3 regions of the Klebsiella sp. F11 genome follow, and region 2 is predicted to be linked to each of the others. Evidence: predicted binding sites of a transcription regulator. Region 2 holds the regulator's gene; each other region holds the start of a gene.
What was found. The regulator PurR, encoded in region 2, represses purine synthesis genes. The targets are predictions, from matches to a motif close to CANGCAAACGTTTGCNTG.

Region 1 (6,970 bases), 1.1 Mb from region 2:
ATGGAAGATGACAGGTAACATAGATATCCCCCGATTGCCGGGGGATACAGATATTTTTATTGGACTACGAATAGAGAGACTATTATGAGCGTTGTGCCTGTAGCCGACGTACTCCAGGGCCGTGTTGCGGTTGACAGCGAAGTCACCGTCCGCGGATGGGTACGTACCCGCCGAGATTCAAAAGCTGGCTTTTCCTTCCTGGCCGTCTATGACGGTTCCTGCTTTGATCCTGTACAGGCCGTTATTAGTAATTCTCTTCCCAATTACAATCAGGAAGTGCTGCGTCTGACCACCGGCTGCTCGGTTATCGTCACCGGTAAAGTCGTGGCCTCGCAGGGCCAGGGCCAGAGCTTCGAAATTCAGGCCAGCAGCGTAGAAGTTACCGGCTGGGTCGAAGATCCCGATACCTACCCGATGGCCGCCAAGCGCCACAGCATCGAGTATCTGCGTGAAGTCGCCCACCTGCGTCCGCGCACCAACCTGATTGGCGCGGTTGCCCGCGTGCGTCATACCCTGGCGCAGGCGCTGCATCGCTTCTTTGACGAGCAGGGCTTCTTCTGGGTTTCTACCCCGCTGATCACCGCCTCGGATACCGAAGGCGCCGGCGAAATGTTCCGCGTCTCCACGCTGGATCTGGAAAACCTGCCGCGTAACGACCAGGGCAAAGTGGATTTCGATAAGGACTTCTTCGGCAAAGAGTCGTTCCTTACCGTATCCGGCCAGCTGAACGGCGAAACCTACGCCTGCGCGCTGTCGAAAATCTACACCTTCGGCCCAACCTTCCGTGCCGAAAACTCCAACACCAGCCGCCATCTGGCGGAGTTCTGGATGCTGGAGCCGGAAGTGGCGTTCGCCAACCTCAACGACGTCGCGGGCCTGGCGGAAGCGATGCTGAAGTACGTCTTCAAGGCCGTACTGGAAGAGCGCGCGGATGACATGAAATTCTTCGCCGAGCGCGTGGATAAAGATGCGATCGATCGCCTTGAGCGTTTCGTCTCTGCCGATTTCGCCCAGGTTGATTATACCGACGCGGTAACGATCCTCGAAAACTGCGGTAAGCCGTTCGAAAACCCGGTCTACTGGGGCGTAGACCTCTCTTCCGAGCACGAGCGCTACCTGGCGGAAGAGCATTTTAAAGCGCCGGTGGTGGTCAAAAACTATCCGAAAGATATTAAGGCCTTCTACATGCGCCTTAACGAAGACGGCAAAACCGTCGCCGCAATGGACGTTCTGGCCCCTGGGATCGGGGAAATTATCGGCGGCTCACAGCGTGAAGAGCGCCTGGACGTCCTCGACGCACGCATGGCGGAAATGGGTCTGAATAAAGAAGACTACTGGTGGTATCGCGACCTGCGCCGCTACGGCACCGTTCCGCACTCCGGCTTCGGGCTGGGCTTTGAGCGTCTGATTGCTTACGTAACCGGCGTTCAGAACGTTCGTGACGTGATTCCGTTCCCGCGCACCCCGCGCAGCGCGACGTTCTAAATATTATTCCCGCTTTGTAAAAAGGGTCAGCGTAAGCTGGCCTTTTTTATGTCAACTTTCGTTAACAAACATTAAGAAATTTAAACATCAAGCCCTCTGCTTCACATTTATGTTACTCACTATTTCGACCCCCACCGAAACGAGAAAGCGCACCTTATGTTCATTCATGGGCGAAATACCTGATTATTTTGCTCATTTTTTAACCACACACCGCACAACATGCAAAGACAAACGCTGCGTAAAAAAGAAGCAAAAACCAGCCACAAAATGCACAAATCGGCATTTATCTAAATTAATCATAATTAATTCATATAGATATATAAGCAACGGCGGTTTTATACGCAAAGTGGAATGGAATTTTGATTGAGTTCACAAAGTTCCCCAAAATTCATATTTTGTTACATACACTTTCCAATTGTTACCCATATACGACATTGGTAGCATTTTCCGGCTAGCGAAACGATGTCGCGGATGGAAAGATGCCTTCAGACACCAAACTATCATCAATGGTTCTGTAAACTTTCATTGACAGAATGTATTGGCGGCAGTGGCAAGTGTTCATATAAAAATACTAATGAGGGTAATAAATAATGATGAAGCGCAATATTCTGGCAGCGGTGATCCCTGCCCTGCTGGTAGCCGGTGCAGCTAACGCTGCAGAAATCTATAACAAAGACGGCAACAAACTCGATCTGTACGGCAAAACCGTAGGTCTGCACTATTTCTCTGACAACAAGGATAACGACGGCGACCAGACCTATGCTCGTTTAGGTTTCAAAGGTGAAACTCAGATCAACGATCAGCTGACCGGTTTCGGCCAGTGGGAATACAACTTCCAGGGTAACAACACCGAAGGTAGCGACGCTCAGAGCGGTAACAAAACTCGTCTGGCTTACGCCGGTCTGAAATTCGGCGATGCAGGCTCCTTCAACTATGGTCGTAACTACGGCCTGGTTTATGACGCAATCGGCATTACCGATATGCTGCCTGAGTTCGGCGGCGACACCGGCTCCAGCGATAACTTCTTCGCAGGTCGTACCGGCGGTCTCGCAACCTACCGTAACACCAACTTCTTTGGTCTGGTTGACGGCCTGAGCTTTGGCGTACAGTACCTGGGCAAAAACGAGCACGCAGACGCTTCCCGCTCTAACGGCGACGGCTGGGCAACCTCTCTGAGCTATGACATCGACGGCTTCGGCATTGTCGGCGCATACGGCGCAGCGGATCGTACCGATGCACAGCAGGCTCTGACTCGCGGTAAAGGCGATAAAGCTGAGCAGTGGGCAACTGGTCTGAAATATGACGCAAACAACATCTACCTGGCAGCGCTGTACGGTGAAACCCGCAATGCGACCCGCATTACCGACGGTTTTGCTAACAAGACTCAGGACTTCTCCGTCGTTGCGCAGTACCAGTTCGATTTCGGCCTGCGTCCGTCCATCGCTTACTACAAATCTAAAGCGAAAAACGTTGAAGGCGTGGGTAACGAAGACTACATCAACTACATCGATGTCGGCGCGACCTACTACTTCAACAAAAACATGTCCACCTATGTTGACTACCAGATCAACCAGATCGATAGCGACAACAAGCTGGGCGTGAACTCCGACGACACCGTCGCCGTGGGTATCGTTTACCAGTTCTAAGTTTTAATCACTACACCCCTTCGTGATATGCCTAAAAAGCAGGACTTCGGTCCTGCTTTTCTGCGTTACTAAGGCAAAGATCGTAACTTTGCAAAACCTTCGCGCTTTTTGTCGCAAACGGTTGGCAATTGGCAATTCTCCCGTTAACCTGATAGCGCAACTCCCTTCAGTAATCACAATGGAACCTCGTCATGTTTGAGAACATTACTGCCGCCCCTGCCGACCCTATTCTGGGCCTGGCCGATCTGTTTCGTGCCGATGACCGTCCTACAAAAATTAACCTCGGAATTGGCGTTTATAAAGATGAAACGGGTAAAACCCCGGTCCTGACCAGCGTGAAGAAGGCAGAGCAATATCTGCTGGAGAATGAGACCACCAAAAACTATCTGGGTATCGACGGTATTGCGGAATTTGGTCAATGCACGCAGGAGCTGCTGTTCGGTAAAGGAAGCGCGATCGTCAGCGATAAGCGCGCCCGCACTGCCCAGACCCCGGGCGGCACAGGTGGCCTGCGCGTTGCCGCCGATTTCCTGGCAAAAAATACCGCCGTTAAGCGCGTTTGGGTGAGCAATCCGAGCTGGCCGAACCACAAGAGCGTATTCAATTCCGCCGGCCTCGAGGTTCGCGAGTATACCTACTACGATGCGGCTAACCGCACTCTCGACTTTGCCGGCCTGCTGGCCAGCCTCAACGAAGCGCAGGCTGGCGACGTTGTTCTGTTCCACGGCTGCTGCCATAACCCAACCGGTATCGATCCGACCCTCGAGCAGTGGCAGCAGCTGGCGCAGCTCTCCGTTGATAAAGGCTGGCTGCCGCTGTTCGACTTCGCCTATCAGGGCTTTGCCCGCGGCCTGGAAGAAGATGCGGAAGGCCTGCGCGCCTTTGCCGCGCTGCACAAAGAGCTGCTGGTTGCCAGCTCCTACTCGAAGAACTTCGGCCTGTACAACGAGCGCGTGGGCGCCTGTACGCTGGTGGCGAGCGACAGCGACACCGTCGACCGCGCGTTCAGCCAGATGAAGTCGGTGATTCGCGCGAACTACTCCAACCCGCCGGCGCACGGCGCTGCCGTTGTAGCAACGATCCTCAGCAACGATGCGCTGCGCGCTATCTGGGAGCAGGAGCTGACCGACATGCGCCAGCGCATTCAGCGTATGCGCCTGCTGTTCGTGAATACCCTGCAGGAAAAAGGCGCTAACCGCGACTTCTCCTTCATCATTAAGCAAAACGGCATGTTCTCGTTTAGCGGCCTGACCAAAGAGCAGGTTCTGCGCCTGCGCGAAGAGTTCGCGGTTTACGCCGTGGCTTCCGGGCGCATTAACGTTGCCGGCATGACGCCGGACAATATGGCGCCGCTGTGTGAAGCGATCGTCGCCGTGCTGTAACGCCGCAGTCGCCTAAAAAAGAAGGCCGCATCCGCGGCCTTTTTTCTATTTAGCGTCCGGTATGGTTACCAGACCGGCATTTCATCCTGCAGGAAAGGATTGTGCAAACGTTCATGACCCAGCGTCGACATCGGCCCGTGGCCGGGGATAAACGTCACGTCATCGCCCAAGGGCAACAGCTTGCGTTTAATCGCCTCGATCAGCTGGCCGTGGTCGCCGCGCGGGAAGTCGCTGCGCCCGACGCCGCCTTTGAAGATAACGTCGCCGGAAACCAGCAGCCGCGACGCGGCGTCGAAGAACACGACGTGCCCCGGCGTATGCCCCGGGCAGTGCAGCACCTGCAGAGAAACGTTCCCCACGCTGACGACGTCGCCTTCATTAAGCCAGCGGTCAGGATGCAGCGGCTGGCAATCCTCCAGGCCGAACATCCGGCTTTGCGCAGGAAGCCCCTCCAGCCAGAACTCATCTTCTTTTTCCGGCCCGATAATCGGCACGCCGTAATGTTGCGCCAGCTCGGCCGCCGCGCCAACGTGGTCGAGATGACCGTGAGTGAGCAAAATCTGCATCAGGCTCACGCCCGCTGCCGCTACTTCCTGTTTGATTCGCTCTGCATCACCGCCGGGATCGACCAGCGCAGCAAGTCGGGTTTGCTCACACCAGATTAAAGAACAGTTCTGGGAGAAAGCGGTAACCGGAATAATACGATAGTTCATGACGCTCCTTTCGTTACCAGTGCCTTACCGGACCGGTATCAATATGCACAAAGTTGCTACGTGGGTAGTATCCTACACCACCGGCGCTCATAGATAACGCCGCTTTGCGAACATTGCTCAACGAAATGCCTTCAATGTGAAAATCCATAGCCTGGCCTTTGGTGTGATAGCTATGTTTAGCTACACCACGGCTTCGTGCACGTAGCTTATCGTTGGTATCGAGGGAACGATAGCCGGAGATCAGCTGGACAGGCTTATTAGTGCCAAGTAATCCCTGCAGGCGATAAAGATGATCGAATAAGCTCGGATCGATGGACTTTATTTTATTCGCGCGGAAATCACGGAAAAAATGGTTAAGTCTTGCTAATTCATCCTGAATATAGCCTCTGCCATCGAAGAATTCCGCTTTGAGTGATTCACCGGTATGCAGGTTATTCAGCGTCAAAATACGCGGTCGGGGGGTCGAGAGGGTGGCAAATGCCGGCGCAGGCAAAATGGCAGCGGCACCTAGCGCAGCGCCACCTAGCGCCAGCAGTTTGCGGCGATTAGCGTCAAATTTGTCCATGATAATCAGGTCTACAAGTAAATGAATCGAAATATACACGCCATCCTTCAAGCTGCCTCTTTATTGGCGATGTCTATTCCCCCGCGCGCTTACTAAAGACAGCGTCAGGAGGTTCCCGGACTCATCACCTCAATGCAGTTTTAATGGTGTTGTGTAATATGCACTTCTGGCGCACGAAAGGCACCTTACCGGGCATTATTGCCAACGTCAAGGCGGCCTAACCCCAGAGAAAACGGGCCCTGTAGACGAACAGCGCCTGTTTTCATCCAGAGTTAGGACAACGAGATCCGTTGAACTACTTCATTTACCTGATTAATTGTTCAGCTTTTGCCAGAATTTGTGCGCCAGATCGCGCGGTGAGATCGTAATTGTAAATATCTGTTCTATATTGTGTCCGTCCATCAGCGCCAACAAACGCGGTGAGATAATAAAGATTCACCGGAATATTATTGCGGATATTCACATAGCGGGTGTCGCCCTGCTTAAGCGCGGCGGAAATTCGCGTATCGTTCCAGCCCGCGTCCTGCAGCAGCATATTCGCCAGTTCGGAGGCCTTATTTACGCGCACGCAGCCGGAGCTCAGCGCCCGTACGTCTTTCTGGAACAGATTGTGGTTCGGCGTATCGTGCAGATAGATAGCGTCCGAACTCGGCATGTTGAACTTATAGCGCCCCAGCGAGTTACGCGCGCCCGGAGCCTGCTGGAAGCGGAACGGCAGATTGTTCTCGGTGATGGTCGACCAGTCGACGCGATAAGGATCGATCGTCTCCTTGCTGTTCCAGCCGCGCATCAGGGTATAGCCATGCTGTTCAAGATAGCCCGGATCGTTACGCACCTTCGGCAGGATATCCTTGCGCGCCAGCGTCGGCGGCACGTTCCACGGCGGATTGACCACCACGTTATTCAGCGCGCTGCTCATCATCGGCGTTTTACGGTCCGGACGACCGACGATCACCCGCGAGGCCAGCACCTGGCTACCGTCCTGGTAATAGACCAGCGAAAAGGCCGGAATATTCACCATAATGCCGGTCGACAAATTGCCCGGCAGCAGGCGCAGGCGCTGAATATTGAGCGCCAGAACGCCAGCGCGCTGCGCCGCCGAGACGTTGAGCCCGTCGCGCGTGGATTGGCCAATCACGCCATCTGCCCCCAGCCCCTGCCAGGCCTGAAAGCGCTTAA
Region 2 (6,970 bases):
AAGGCTATAAAAAGCAGTGCGCGACCTCGGCTACTGCCAGTATCGAGCCGACGCGGGCGATGGCCAGCGTGAAGCAGAAGTGCGTCGTACGTAAAGGCTACAAAAAGCGCTGCAAGCCGGTTGCCGAAGAAGAAGTGCCGCTGACGCTTGCCGATGCGCATAAGGTGCGGGTGCAAAAAGCGCAAAGCACCGCGATGTCGAAGCTGATGGACCAAATTGGTAAGCCCTATCGCTGGGGCGGCACCTCGCCGCGCACCGGCTTTGACTGCAGCGGGCTGGTCTATTACGCCTATAAAGACCTGGTGAAAATTCATATCCCGCGCACGGCGAACGAGATGTACCACCTGCGCGATGCCCGCCCGGTCGACCGCGGCGAGCTGCAGAGCGGCGATCTGGTCTTCTTCCGCACCCGCGGCCGCGGCACGGCGGATCACGTCGGCGTGTACGTTGGTAACGGCAAATTTATCCAGTCGCCGCGTACCGGACGCGATATTCAGATTACCTCGTTAAGCGAAGATTACTGGGTTCGCCACTACGTTGGCGCCCGCCGCGTGATGACGCCTAAAACCATCCGCTAGCGCCCCCTGCCGCGCCTGCGGCAGGTTAACTCTCTCTTTTGCCACATCTTTTAATTTGCTACTATCTCCCTGTGCATGATGTGGTTATTGCACGCATTAATATAATAAGGAGAGTAGCAATGTCGTTCGAATTACCTGCATTACCATATGCAAAAGACGCCCTGGCGCCGCACATTTCCGCTGAAACTCTGGAATACCATTACGGTAAGCATCACCAGGCCTACGTCACCAACCTCAACAACCTGATCAAGGGCACCGCTTTTGCAGATCTGTCTTTAGAAGAGATCGTTCGTTCTTCCGAAGGCGGCGTCTTTAACAACGCCGCCCAGGTCTGGAACCACACCTTCTACTGGAACTGTCTCGCGCCGAACGCCGGCGGCGAGCCGGAAGGCGAACTGGCGGCAGCTATCGCCAAAGCCTTCGGTAGCTTCGCCGATTTTAAAGCGCAGTTCACCGATGCGGCGGCAAAAAACTTCGGCGCCGGCTGGACGTGGCTGGTCAAAAATGGCGACGGCAGTATGGCGATTGTCTCGACCAGCAACGCCGGTACGCCGCTCACCGGCAGCGCTACGCCGCTGCTGACCGTGGATGTCTGGGAACATGCTTATTACATTGACTACCGTAACGCCCGTCCGAACTATCTGGAGCACTTCTGGGCGCTGGTAAACTGGAAGTTTGTCGCGGCTAATCTGGCGGCATAAAACGGTACCGCAGAAGGGTTTCCCCTTCTGCGGTAACAACTAGCTGCTGGCTAAGGCCTCTTCCGGCCGCGAACGACTGCTGAACAGCACCAGCATCAGCGCCACCCCGGCGATGATCGCGCCCATCACCGGAACAAATGCGTAGCCCAGGCCGCCGGAAATTACCGCCCCGCCGGCCGCCGCGCCCAGCGCATTGCCGAGGTTAAACGCCCCGATATTCACCGAAGAAGAGAGCCCCGGCGCTTCATGAGCCACGCGCATCACGCGCATCTGCAGCGGCGGCACCACGGCGAACGTCGCCGCGCCCCACACTACCATGCTGATGGCCGCGCCAATCTGCGACTGCGCCAGCAGCGGGATCGCCAGCATGATAACCATCAGCAGCAGTAAAAATCCCTTCAGCGTGCCGGAAACCGAGCGGTCGGCAAATTTTCCGCCAAGGTAGTTGCCCAGAGAGAAGCCGACGCCAATCAGCACCAGCATCGCGGTGACGAACAGCGGCGAAGCGTGGGTAATGGTATGCAGCACCGGCGAAATATAGGTATAGAGAGTGAACATCGCCCCGGCCCCGAGCACGGTGGTCAGCAGCGCGGAAAGCACCTGCGGCCGCATCAATACCGCCAGCTCTTCCTTCACATTCGGCCGCTCCCCTGCGCTGCCTTTCGGCAGCGAGAACCACAGGCCGGCCATCGCCACCAGGCCAAGACCCGCCGTGGCGAGGAAGGACATGCGCCAGCCGATGGTTTCACCCAGCCAGGTCGCCGCCGGGACGCCGCCAATATTGGCGATGGTCAGACCCATAAACATGGTTGCCACCGCGCTGGCCTGCTTGTGCTTAGGCACCACGCTCGCGGCCACCACCGAGCCGAGGCCGAAGAAGGCGCCGTGGTTCAGGCTGGTGATAATGCGCGAGAGCAGCAGCGTGGTGTAATCCGGCGCCATTGAAGAGAGGACGTTGCCAAGGGTAAAAATAGCCATCAGGAAAATTAGCGCGCTGCGGCGCGCGCGATGCGACAGCAGCAGCGTCATCAGCGGCGCTCCGACCATCACGCCGATGGCGTAGGCGCTAATCAGCATCCCCGCGGCGGGAATGGATACATCCACGCCTTTCGCGATCACCGGTAGCAATCCCATCGGGGAAAATTCGGTCGTACCGATACCAAACGCCCCAACGGCCAGCGCTAACAGGGGAAAGTTGATTTTCATGCAATGACTCCAGCAAACCGTCCTCAGCGACGGTATCTCATCAGAAGGCAAAAGCATGACATCAATCACAGAAAAACAAAAGTAAACGAAATGGCAAAAGATTTTTGCGAATTTGATAATAATGCGTGGGAATGGGGGAAAGGAGCCTCTCCCCCGCAAGAATTAGTGCAGTACGGCGGTCAGCGCTGCGGCCACGATCAGCCCCAGAACAATAATCGTCGTGGTCAGCGAAAACTTTAAATCTGTATCCATCAATTTTCCCCCTGATTATCCCCACAAGAAAAGTGAGCCTGCTCATTTTTGCACAGTATTGCATAAAAATCTTCTGAGATTTAGGGCGATGCACGTTTTTACTCTTCCCCTTTGCCGCAAGATCGGACAAAATCCCACGCTAATTTGAAAGCGTATCGGCCATTGACCCCTTCCTGTCGTTCTGTGTCGTTTCCCGACGTGATGCAATGTTGAACATTGCGCTCAGGGTGTGTATAGGCAAACGGTTACGTATCGATAATCAGACGATCAGGTCAAGGTCTGGAGAGAGAAGTAATGGCAACAATTAAAGATGTAGCGAAGCGCGCAAACGTTTCCACTACAACAGTGTCACATGTAATTAACAAAACCCGTTTTGTGGCTGAAGAGACGCGCAACGCGGTATGGGCCGCCATCAAAGAGCTGCACTACTCTCCGAGTGCGGTGGCGCGCAGCCTGAAGGTTAATCACACCAAATCGATCGGCCTGCTGGCCACCAGCAGCGAAGCGGCCTATTTTGCCGAGATTATCGAGTCCGTCGAGAAAAGCTGCTTCCAGAAGGGCTACACCCTGATTCTGGGCAACGCGTGGAACGATCCGGAAAAACAGCAGGCCTACCTGTCGATGATGGCGCAAAAGCGCGTCGACGGTCTGCTGGTCATGTGCTCCGAATATCCGCAGTCGGTGCTCTCCATGCTCGAAGAGTACCGCAACATCCCGATGGTGGTGATGGACTGGGGCGAGTCCAAGGCCGACTTTACCGATTCGGTGATCGATAACGCCTTTGAAGGCGGTTACATGGCCGGCCGCTATCTTGTCGAACGCGGCCACCGTGAAATCGGCGTGATCCCGGGTCCGCTGGAGCGCAACACCGGCGCCGGTCGCCTGGCCGGTTTTATGAAAGCGATGGAAGAAGCGCAGATTCGCGTCCCGGAAAGCTGGGTGGTTCAGGGCGACTTCGAGCCTGAGTCCGGCTACCGCGCCATGCAGCAGATCATCAGCCAGCCGCACCGCCCGACCGCCATCTTCTGCGGCGGCGATATCATGGCGATGGGGGCGATTTGCGCAGCCGACGAAATGGGCCTGCGCGTGCCGCAGGATATTTCGCTGATTGGCTATGACAACGTGCGCAACGCCCGCTACTTTAGCCCGGCGCTGACCACCATTCATCAGCCAAAGGACTCTCTCGGCGAAGCCGCATTCAATATGCTGATGGACCGCATCGTTAACAAGCGCGAGGAGTCGCAGTCTATCGAAGTTCACCCGCGCCTGGTCGAGCGCCGCTCGGTGATCGACGGCCCGTTCGTCGACTACCGCCGCTAATCCCGGCGGGGCGCCGCCTATTCCGGCGCCCGCAGCCACTCCCGATTTAACGTTTCGCTGTCGCCAAGATAGTCCAGCAGCCAGGAGAGTGCCGGCGAGATATCGCTCTGCTGCCAGGTCAGACAGCAGGCGGCGTCCGGGAACGGATTTTCCAGCTCCAGCGCCGTCCATTCGCCGCTATCGATCCGCGGGCGGGCGAAGTGCGACGGCACCATGCCGATGCACAGCCCGGCCGACAGGCAGGTTGTCGAGGCGTCCCAGTCCGGCACCACCACCCTCTTCTGATTATCCAGCAGCCACGTCGTGCGCTTCGGCAGCGAGCGGGAGGTATCCTCCCTGACCAGCGACGGCCAGTTGCGCAACGTATCATCGCTCAGCGGACCGCTCATTTTTGCCAGCGGATGGTGGCTGGCCACCACGCAGTGCCAGCTCAGCATGCCCATGTCGCGAAAGGCGTAGCGTCCGCCGACCGGAATCGAGCGGGTCGCGCCGATAGCCAGCTCCACGCGGCCGTCGGCCAGCGCGTCCCAGACGCCGTTAAACACCTCCTGGAAGACAATCAGCTCGACGTCCGGAAAGTGACGATAAAAATCGACAATCATCTGCCGCATACGCGCCGGCTTGACGATATCGTCAACCGCAATCGAGAGCTGCCCGCGCCAGCCGTTGGCGATCTGCTGGCACTGGCGGCGGGTGATCTGCATTTTTTTGATAACAGAACGCCCTTCCTGTAAAAACCACACCCCGGCCGGGGTGAGTTCGACGTCGCGATGACGTCGTTCGAAGAGCGGAACCGCCAGCCACTCTTCGAGCTGACGCACGGTGTAGCTGACCGCAGAAGGGACACGATGCAGCTCCTGAGCCGCAGCGCTAAAGCTGCCGTTGCGGGCAACCGCATCAACCACTTCAAGGGAGTATTCGGACCACATATTCTGCCTGCAAAATTTTTGAACGCATGTAACAAATATTAGCGTTTCACAAGCCAGAATGCACTCCCTACACTCTGCGACATCTTACCTGTATCAGAAGAAAGAGAACTTTATGCAACAACCCGGGAAAGGATTTTTAGTTTGGTTAGCGGGCCTCAGCGTGCTGGGCTTCCTCGCAACCGATATGTATCTGCCGGCGTTTTCGGCTATCCAGCAGGATCTGAATACTTCGGCGGCCTCGGTCAGCGCCAGCCTCAGCGTGTTTCTCGCCGGTTTCGCCGTTGGCCAGCTGTTCTGGGGTCCGGTATCCGATCGCTACGGGCGCAGGCCGGTACTGCTCAGCGGCCTGGCGATCTTCGCCGTCGGCTGCCTTGGCATGCTGTGGGTACGGGACGCGAATCTGATGCTGGCGCTGCGGTTTGTGCAGGCCATCGGCGTCTGCGCGGCGGCGGTCACCTGGCAGGCGATGGTCACCGACTATTATCCCGCCCAGCGTACCAACCGCATATTCGCCACCATCATGCCGCTGGTGGGCCTGTCGCCGGCTCTGGCGCCGCTGCTCGGCAGCTGGCTGCTCGCCCATTTCGACTGGCAGGCTATTTTCGCGACCCTGTTCGCCATCGCCCTGCTGCTGATGCTGCCCGCCTTACGCCTCAAGCCGGTGCGCCGGCCCGGGAGCGATACGCAGAAAAAGCTGACCTTCCTGGCGCTGCTGCGCTCGCGCGAGTATAGCGGCAACGTGCTGATTTATGCCGCCTGCTCCGCCAGCTTTTTCGCCTGGCTGACCGGATCGCCGTTTATTCTACATGACATGGGCTACGGGCCAACCGCCATCGGCCTGAGCTACGTGCCGCAGACTATCGCCTTTTTAATCGGCGGATACGGCTGCCGGGCGGCGCTGCAAAAATGGCAGGGGCAGCAGCTGCTGCCGTGGCTGCTGGTGGTTTTTGCGCTCAGCGTTGCCGCCACCTGGCTGGCTGGTCTGCAGCAGAATGCCTCCATCGTCGCGCTGATGGTCCCCTTCTGCGTGATGGCTATCGTTAACGGCGCCATTTACCCGATTGTCGTTGCCCAGGCGCTGCGCCCGTTCCCTCAGGCGACGGGACGCGCCGCCGCGCTGCAGAATACCCTGCAGCTCGGACTGTGCTTCCTGACCAGCCTGCTGGTCTCCACGCTGATTGCCACGCCGCTGCTCACCACCACCAGCGTGATGCTGGCCTCCATCGTGCTGGCCGGGCTGGGATATGTGATGCAGCTGCGCACCACCCGGCTGAGCGCCGAGTCGGCGCATGCATAAAATGGTTTCAGTGGTGTTAAGATCCAGTAATTAGCCTGCTAATATCTTTTTATTGAAAGCCTTAAAATAGGGGCCTATACTGGATCGCGTGTCACATAAATAGACAGTTTATCGATATTAACGGGGGCAGGATGCTTCCCGTTTCACCATGGAAGGCCTTTCGGCAAGGGTTATCTCCCTTCCTCTGTTCTACGTCGGATAGCAGCTTCACGGATTATTCCGTGAGATTTCTCACAATGCCAAAAAAAGCGTCTACGCTGTTTTAAGGTTCTGATCACTTGGGCGTGATGGAGAAGCTATGAGTTCATCGTGTATAGAAGAAGTAAGTGTACCAAATGATGACTGGTACCGAATTACAGCTGAGTTACTTGGTCGTGCGGGTATTGAAATTAATGGCCCCGCTCCCTCCGATTTACGGATAAAAAACCCCCTCTTTTTTAAGCGCGTGCTGCAGGAAGGTTCTTTGGGGTTAGGTGAAAGCTATATGGACGGCTGGTGGGACTGCGAGCGTCTGGATATCTTCTTCCATAAGGTGCTGCGCGCCGGACTGGAAAAACAGCTTCCCCGCCATCTCAAAGATACGCTGCGTATTGCTACCGCTCGCCTGTTCAATCTGCAAAGTAAAAAACGTTCCTGGATAGTCGGCAAAGAGCACTACGATCTCGGCAACGATCTTTTTAGTCGGAT
Region 3 (6,970 bases), 1.2 Mb from region 2:
ATATCCTGCTCGGCGACGGCGTTAACGCCAATCTTCATCAGCTTCCAGCTGAAGTTGCGCGCCACCAGGCCCGAGGCGCCGATGCCGGTAATAATGACCCGACGGGCGGTGCGCAGCAGCGCAACGGCCTCCAGCAGCTTCTCTTCGCTGTTAACGTCCAGCGAGGCGTGCATCGCCGCCACGTTATCCTTAATCAGCTTTTCACCCACCAGGCGCAGCGGATCGTCGCCGAGGATCTGGTTATGCACCGGGACCGACTGCGGATCGGGGGCGCTGGCCAGCGCTTCGCTTAGCGCCAGCTTCAGGGCCGGAAAACCTTTAAAGCCCATCTTCTGGGCGAATTTCACCACGCTGGACTGGCTGACGCCCGCTTCGCCCGCCAGCTGCTGCGAGCTCAGGTGACGGGTCTGGTCCGGCTCGGCGAGGATAAAATCAGCCAGCTTCTTATCGCTTGCCGCCAGCGAGGGATAGCGCTGACGAATGCGGATTAAACAGTTCATAGGTTTTCCTGAGGACAGCCTTCGCCTCTTGCTGAAAGAATTTTGTATTCGATTATAAGAGGATTATGGCGAATTAAAAATTCTACGGCGAGATTTCTTGATGCACGACCTTAACCCAAATTCAACGCCCGCAGATGTTTTTAATATTCAGGAGGCAAGGCTGGTAAGCTATCGCTAAGCCGTAATGATGAAAAGAAGAGGTTAGATTTGAATAGCGCTACGCGTCGGGTGGTCTTTTTTGATCTTGATGGAACCCTGCATCAGCAGGATATGTTTGGCAGCTTTATACGCTACGTCCTGCGTCATCAGCCTCTGAATCTGCTGCCGGTGATTGCGTTGCTGCCGCTTATCCTCGGCGGGCTGCTGATCAACGGCAGGGCGGCGCGCTGGCCGATGAGCCTGCTGCTGTGGGCGTCCACCTGCGGGCGCAGCGAGGCGACGCTCAGGCGCCTGGAGGCTAACTTTGTCCGCTGGTTTCGCCAGCACGTGACGGCGTTCCCGGTGGTGCATGCCCGGCTGACGGGCTACCTGACCAGCACCGATGCCGACGTCTGGCTGATCACCGGCTCGCCGCAGTCGCTGGTGGAGCAGGTCTATTTTGATACGCCCTGGCTACCCAAAGTGAACCTCATCGCCAGCAGAATGGCGCGGCGCTACGGCGGCTGGGTCCTGACCCTGCGCTGCCTGGGGCATGAAAAAGTGGTGCAGCTGGAGCAAAAAATCGGCGCGCCGCTGCGCTTGTATAGCGGCTATAGCGACAGCGAGCAGGATAATCCGCTGCTCTGCTTTTGCCAGCATCGCTGGCGGGTGACGCCGCAGGGCGACCTGCATCAGCTAGAGTGATAGTGTCTAATGCACGGCCGGCATGTATAATGCGCCCCGCTTTTGCACAGGAGTCCCCGCTTTGTCTGACCATGAACGCAATGATGAATACTGGATGCGCCACGCTTTGACGCTGGCTAAACGCGCCTGGGAAGAGGGCGAAGTGCCGGTGGGCGCCGTGCTGGTACACAATAATCAGGTCATCGGCGAGGGCTGGAATCGCCCCATCGGCCGTCACGATCCGACCGCGCACGCCGAGATTATGGCCATCCGTCAGGGCGGGCTGGTGCTGCAAAACTACCGCCTGATTGACGCTACGCTGTACGTGACGCTTGAGCCCTGCGTGATGTGCGCCGGGGCGATGGTCCATAGCCGCATCTCGCGGCTGGTATTTGGCGCCCGGGATGCCAAAACCGGCGCCGCCGGATCGCTAATCGATGTGCTGCACCATCCGGGGATGAACCATCGGGTTGAGATCGCCGAAGGCGTTCTCGCTGACTCGTGCTCGGCCATGCTGAGCGATTTTTTCCGCTGGCGGCGGGAAGAGAAAAAGGCGCTGAAAAAGGCGCGCCAGGAGGGCGAGGGCTAGTAGTGGCTCAGCCCGGGCATTTTGAATTTGGCGTTATCGACCAGCGCTTCGGCGCGGAACTGAAAGAACGGTAGCGTCCGCTCCTCCTTTTTATCTACCTCATCCGGCATCACCGCCGGATAGTCGCCGGCCATCGCCAGCGCCTGCTCGTCATTGCTCTCCTTCTCGGAGAGATAGCCCACCAGGCTAATATGGTACTTGCGAATGTTCTCGACGTAAGCGTACGCTTCATGGCCCCGCGCGTAGCCGTATTTCAGCCGGCTGTAGTAGGATTTTTGGCTGAGCAGCGGCAGGCGCTGCTTGACGTCCGCCCAGCTGTTGGGGTTACCTTTCTGTTTTTTCGTCAGGTCGATGGCGTCGAGAATATGCGCGTAGCCCATATTGTAGGCCGCCAGCGCAAACCAGATCCGCTCATCTTTGGGCACCGAATCCGGAACCTTATTCATCATATCCTGCAGATAACGCATGCCGCCGTTGATGCTCTGTTCGGCATCGGTGCGGTCGGTTAATCCCAGGCTCTGAGCGGTGTTTCTGGTGAGCATCATCATCCCGCGGACCCGGTCGGGGAGGTTGCCTGCGGGTCCCAGTGCGACTCCTGCCAGGAAATCGCCGCCAGCAGGCGCCAGTCGATCTGGCGGGCGTATTTTTCAAACATCGGCTGCAGATCCGGCAGGATATTTTCTACCGCCCGAAGGAAAGTGCGCGTATCGACATAGTCGAAATCGTTGCCGTGCCCGAGATACTTCTCTTCCAGCCGCGCCAGCGTGCCGTCTTCATTAATGTTGTTGAAGAAATCGAGCATCGCCGCCGACAGCGAATTGTCGTCGCCCTTGACGCTAAACCAGGTTACCGGCTGCTCATCGGTGATATCCAGCGCCACCGCCAGCTCAGGGTGAACGCGCTGAAACAGGCTGACCGCCACGGAGTCGGCGATGGTGTAGTTCAGATCGCCATCGATGACCGCCTGCATCAGCGCCGTGGTGCCGCGTTTCTCATCGACGCGCCAGCTGAGATCGGGGTATTTACTCTCCTTTAGCGCCTGCAGGTCGTTAATGGCGACGTGGCCCGGCGCGATAGCCAGCTGGTCCGCATTGAGGTTGGCAAGGGTACGCGGGCGGACGTTGCCGACCCGATAGACCAGCTGCTGCGATACCGAATAGTAGCTCGGTCCCGGCTGATAGTTCTTCACCCGCTCGGAGTTATAGACCAGCCCGGCGCCGAGCATATCGGCCTTACCGTCATCCAGATCGTCGAAGAGCTGGCTGATATTCTGCCGCACGGTGACCTTCAGCTTGACGCCGAGGTAGTCGGCAAACTGCTGCGCCAGCTCGTAATCAAGGCCGTAGCTTTTGTCATTGATAGCCGCAAAGGTCATCGGCGAATTGATGGTGCTGAGCCGCAGCTCTCCGCGCGATATGATTCCCGCAACCCGATTCTCCGGTTTTCCCGACCACGGGATCGACGGCCACAGGGCGGCCGCCAGCAGTAAGGTAACAATGCCGATGAGCAGATAATTAATCTTTAGTTTTTTCAGATGGTTAATCTTCTGCAGCTCTGTGTTCCTCAGCAGACTATGACCGGAAAAAGTAAAAGGTTGTCGGTGAATGTGCGGCATTTTGCTTAAGAATGCGCCAGTTGGCAACTTATTCGCGATGGAGGTCACATTTATTGATAAACGCGGCGAATGATTATATTTCCACGCAAACGGTTTCGTCAGGGGACAGGATTCACTATAATAGCGCCCGTTTCCCCCCTGGCTCATATTGAAAGCTTCGAAGACGAGAGACTTATGATGGAAATTTTGCGTGGTTCACCTGCACTGTCGGCATTTCGTATCAATAAACTGCTGGCACGTTTTCAGGCGGCCAACATCCCGGTAAGCACAATATATGCAGAGTATGTTCATTTTGCCGACCTGAACGCCCCGCTCGGCGGTGAGGATCGCGAGAGGCTGGCACGACTGCTCAAGTATGGCCCAAGCTTAAGTAGCCATACCCCAACCGGTAAATTACTGCTCGTCACTCCCCGCCCTGGCACCATCTCCCCCTGGTCTTCTAAAGCTACCGATATCGCCCATAACTGCGGCCTGGCACAGGTTGTGCGCCTTGAGCGCGGCGTGGCGTACTACGTTGAAGCCGGCACGCTGAGCGCAGAGCAGTGGGCCGTGGTTGCGGATGAGCTGCACGACCGAATGATGGAAAGCGTATTTAACGCGCTGGAAGAGGGCGAGAAGCTGTTCGCTCAGCATCAGCCGGCGCCGGTCACCAGCGTTGACCTGCTGGGCCAGGGTCGCCAGGCGCTGATTGACGCCAACCTCTGTCTGGGGCTGGCGCTGGCGGAAGACGAAATCGACTATCTGCAGGATGCCTTCAAAACGCTGGGCCGTAACCCGAACGATATCGAGCTGTATATGTTCGCGCAGGCTAACTCCGAGCACTGCCGCCACAAGATTTTTAACGCCGACTGGGTCATCGACGGCGAACAGCAGCCGAAGTCGCTGTTTAAGATGATCAAAAATACCTTTGAGAAGACCCCGGACTACGTCCTGTCCGCCTATAAAGATAACGCCGCGGTGATGGAAGGTTCAAACGTCGGTCGCTTTTTCGCCAGCCATCAGGAAGGGATTTACGACTACCACCAGGAAGCGGCGCATATCCTGATGAAGGTTGAAACGCATAACCACCCGACGGCGATTTCCCCGTGGCCGGGCGCGGCGACCGGCTCCGGCGGCGAAATCCGCGATGAGGGCGCAACCGGACGCGGGGCGAAACCCAAAGCGGGCCTGGTCGGGTTCTCGGTTTCTAACCTGCGCATCCCGGGCTTTGAACAGCCGTGGGAAGAAGATTTTGGCAAACCGGACCGCATCGTAACCGCGCTGGATATCATGACCGACGGCCCGCTGGGCGGCGCGGCGTTTAACAACGAATTTGGTCGTCCGGCGCTGAACGGCTACTTCCGCACCTATGAAGAAAAGGTTACCAGCCACAACGGTGAAGAGCTGCGCGGCTACCACAAGCCGATCATGCTGGCCGGCGGTATCGGCAACATTCGCGCCGAACACGTGCAGAAAGGCGAAATTAGCGTGGGGGCGAAGCTTATCGTCCTCGGCGGCCCGGCGATGAACATTGGCCTCGGCGGCGGCGCGGCATCGTCTATGGCATCCGGCCAGTCTGATGCGGACCTCGATTTTGCCTCCGTCCAGCGCGACAACCCGGAAATGGAGCGCCGCTGCCAGGAGGTTATTGACCGCTGCTGGCAGCTGGGCGACGCCAACCCGATTCTTTTTATCCACGACGTCGGCGCGGGCGGCCTTTCGAACGCGATGCCGGAGCTGGTGAGCGACGGCGGCCGTGGCGGTAAATTCCAGCTGCGCGATATTCTCAGCGATGAACCGGGCATGAGCCCGCTGGAAATCTGGTGTAACGAATCCCAGGAGCGCTACGTGCTGGCGGTGGCGCCGGACCAGCTGCCGCTGTTCGACGAGCTGTGCCGCCGCGAGCGCGCGCCTTACGCCGTGATCGGCGACGCTACCGAAGAGCTGCATCTGAATATGAGCGACAGCCATTTCAACGACCAGCCGATCGATCTGCCGCTGGACGTGCTGCTGGGTAAAACGCCGAAAATGACCCGCGACGTGCAGACCCTGAAGGCGAAAGGTGAAGCGCTGAACCGCCAGGGCATGACCGTTGCCGATGCGGTAAATCGCGTTTTGCACCTGCCGGCGGTGGCGGAAAAAACCTTCCTCGTCACCATCGGTGACCGTACCGTGACCGGTATGGTGGCGCGCGATCAGATGGTTGGCCCGTGGCAGATCCCGGTAGCTAACTGCGCGGTCACCACCGCCAGCCTCGATAGCTACTACGGCGAAGCGATGGCGCTTGGCGAACGCACGCCGGTGGCGTTACTGGACTTTGCCGCCTCCGCCCGCCTGGCGGTAGGGGAAGCGCTGACCAACATGGCGGCCACGCAGATTGGCGCGCTGAATCGCGTGAAGCTTTCGGCAAACTGGATGGCGGCGGCCGGACACCCGGGCGAAGATGCCGGCCTGTACGAAGCGGTGAAAGCGGTTGGCGAAGAGTTGTGTCCGGCTCTGGGTCTGACTATCCCGGTCGGCAAAGATTCGATGTCGATGAAAACCCGCTGGCAGGAAGGCGGCGAGCAGCGTGAGATGACTTCTCCGCTGTCGCTGGTGATCACCGCTTTTGCCCGCGTGGAAGATGTGCGTCGTACCGTCACGCCGCAGCTCTCCACCGAAGATAACGCCCTGCTGCTGATTGATTTAGGCAACGGCCGCAACGCGCTGGGCGCGACCGCGCTGGCGCAGGTCTATCGCCAGCTGGGCGATACTCCGGCGGACGTGCGCGACGTCGCGCAGCTGAAAGGCTTCTGGGACGCAATGCAGGCGCTGGTGGCTGAACGTAAGCTGCTGGCTTACCACGATCGTTCTGACGGCGGCCTGCTGGTGACGCTGGCCGAAATGGCCTTTACCGGCCACTGCGGCGTGGATGTGGATATCGCCGCGCTGGGCGACGATAGCCTGGCGGCGCTGTTCAACGAAGAGCTGGGCGGCGTGATTCAGGTCCGCGCCGCGGATCGCGAGGCGGTTGAAGCGCTGCTGGCGTCCCACGGCCTGGCGGAGTGCACCCACTACCTCGGTCAGGCAACGGCAGGCGACCGCTTTGTCATCACCGCCGACGGCAGCCCGGTATTCAGCGAAAGCCGCTCTACGCTGCGTACGTGGTGGGCAGAAACCACCTGGCAGATGCAGCGTCTGCGCGATAACCCCGAGTGTGCCGATAGCGAACACGCCGCGAAAGGCAACGACAGCGATCCGGGCCTCAACGTTAAGCTCTCCTTCGATATCAGCGATGATATCGCCGCGCCGTACATTGCGACCGGCGCGCGTCCGAAGGTGGCGGTGCTGCGCGAGCAGGGAGTCAACTCGCACGTGGAGATGGCCGCGGCCTTCCATCGCGCGGGCTTTGATGCCGTAGACGTGCACATGAGCGACCTGCTTGCCGGCCGTACCGGCCTGGCCGATTTCCAGGCGCTGGTAGCC

Region 1: AC1M2H_RS18460 (amino acid aminotransferase) is a predicted target of PurR. The motif match lies at 3,242-3,259, and genes of this name have one in related genera.
Region 3: purL (phosphoribosylformylglycinamidine synthase) is a predicted target of PurR. The motif match lies at 3,609-3,626, and genes of this name have one in related genera.

Annotation. Positions count from the first base shown of each region.
Region 1 covers NZ_CM160060.1:3,706,024-3,712,993, forward strand. Annotated here, with positions in the region: gene asnS (asparagine--tRNA ligase) at 85-1,485, shown strand; gene ompF (porin OmpF) at 2,076-3,131, shown strand; gene AC1M2H_RS18460 (amino acid aminotransferase) at 3,323-4,513, shown strand; gene AC1M2H_RS18465 (MBL fold metallo-hydrolase) at 4,579-5,226, opposite strand; gene mepK (peptidoglycan L,D-endopeptidase MepK) at 5,240-5,791, opposite strand; gene ldtD (L,D-transpeptidase) at 6,096-6,970, opposite strand, start outside.
Region 2 covers NZ_CM160060.1:2,581,675-2,588,644, reverse strand. Annotated here, with positions in the region: gene AC1M2H_RS12875 (C40 family peptidase) at 1-578, shown strand, start outside; gene sodB (superoxide dismutase [Fe]) at 698-1,279, shown strand; gene AC1M2H_RS12865 (MFS transporter) at 1,319-2,485, opposite strand; gene cydH (cytochrome bd-I oxidase subunit CydH) at 2,648-2,737, opposite strand; gene purR (HTH-type transcriptional repressor PurR) at 3,032-4,057, shown strand; gene punR (DNA-binding transcriptional activator PunR) at 4,075-4,986, opposite strand; gene punC (purine nucleoside transporter PunC) at 5,099-6,283, shown strand; gene cfa (cyclopropane fatty acyl phospholipid synthase) at 6,582-6,970, shown strand, end outside.
Region 3 covers NZ_CM160060.1:1,379,484-1,386,453, forward strand. Annotated here, with positions in the region: gene AC1M2H_RS06925 (MurR/RpiR family transcriptional regulator) at 1-500, opposite strand, end outside; gene yfhb (phosphatidylglycerophosphatase C) at 771-1,343, shown strand; gene tadA (tRNA adenosine(34) deaminase TadA) at 1,405-1,911, shown strand; partial or broken gene mltF (membrane-bound lytic murein transglycosylase MltF) at 1,908-3,526, opposite strand; gene purL (phosphoribosylformylglycinamidine synthase) at 3,701-6,970, shown strand, end outside.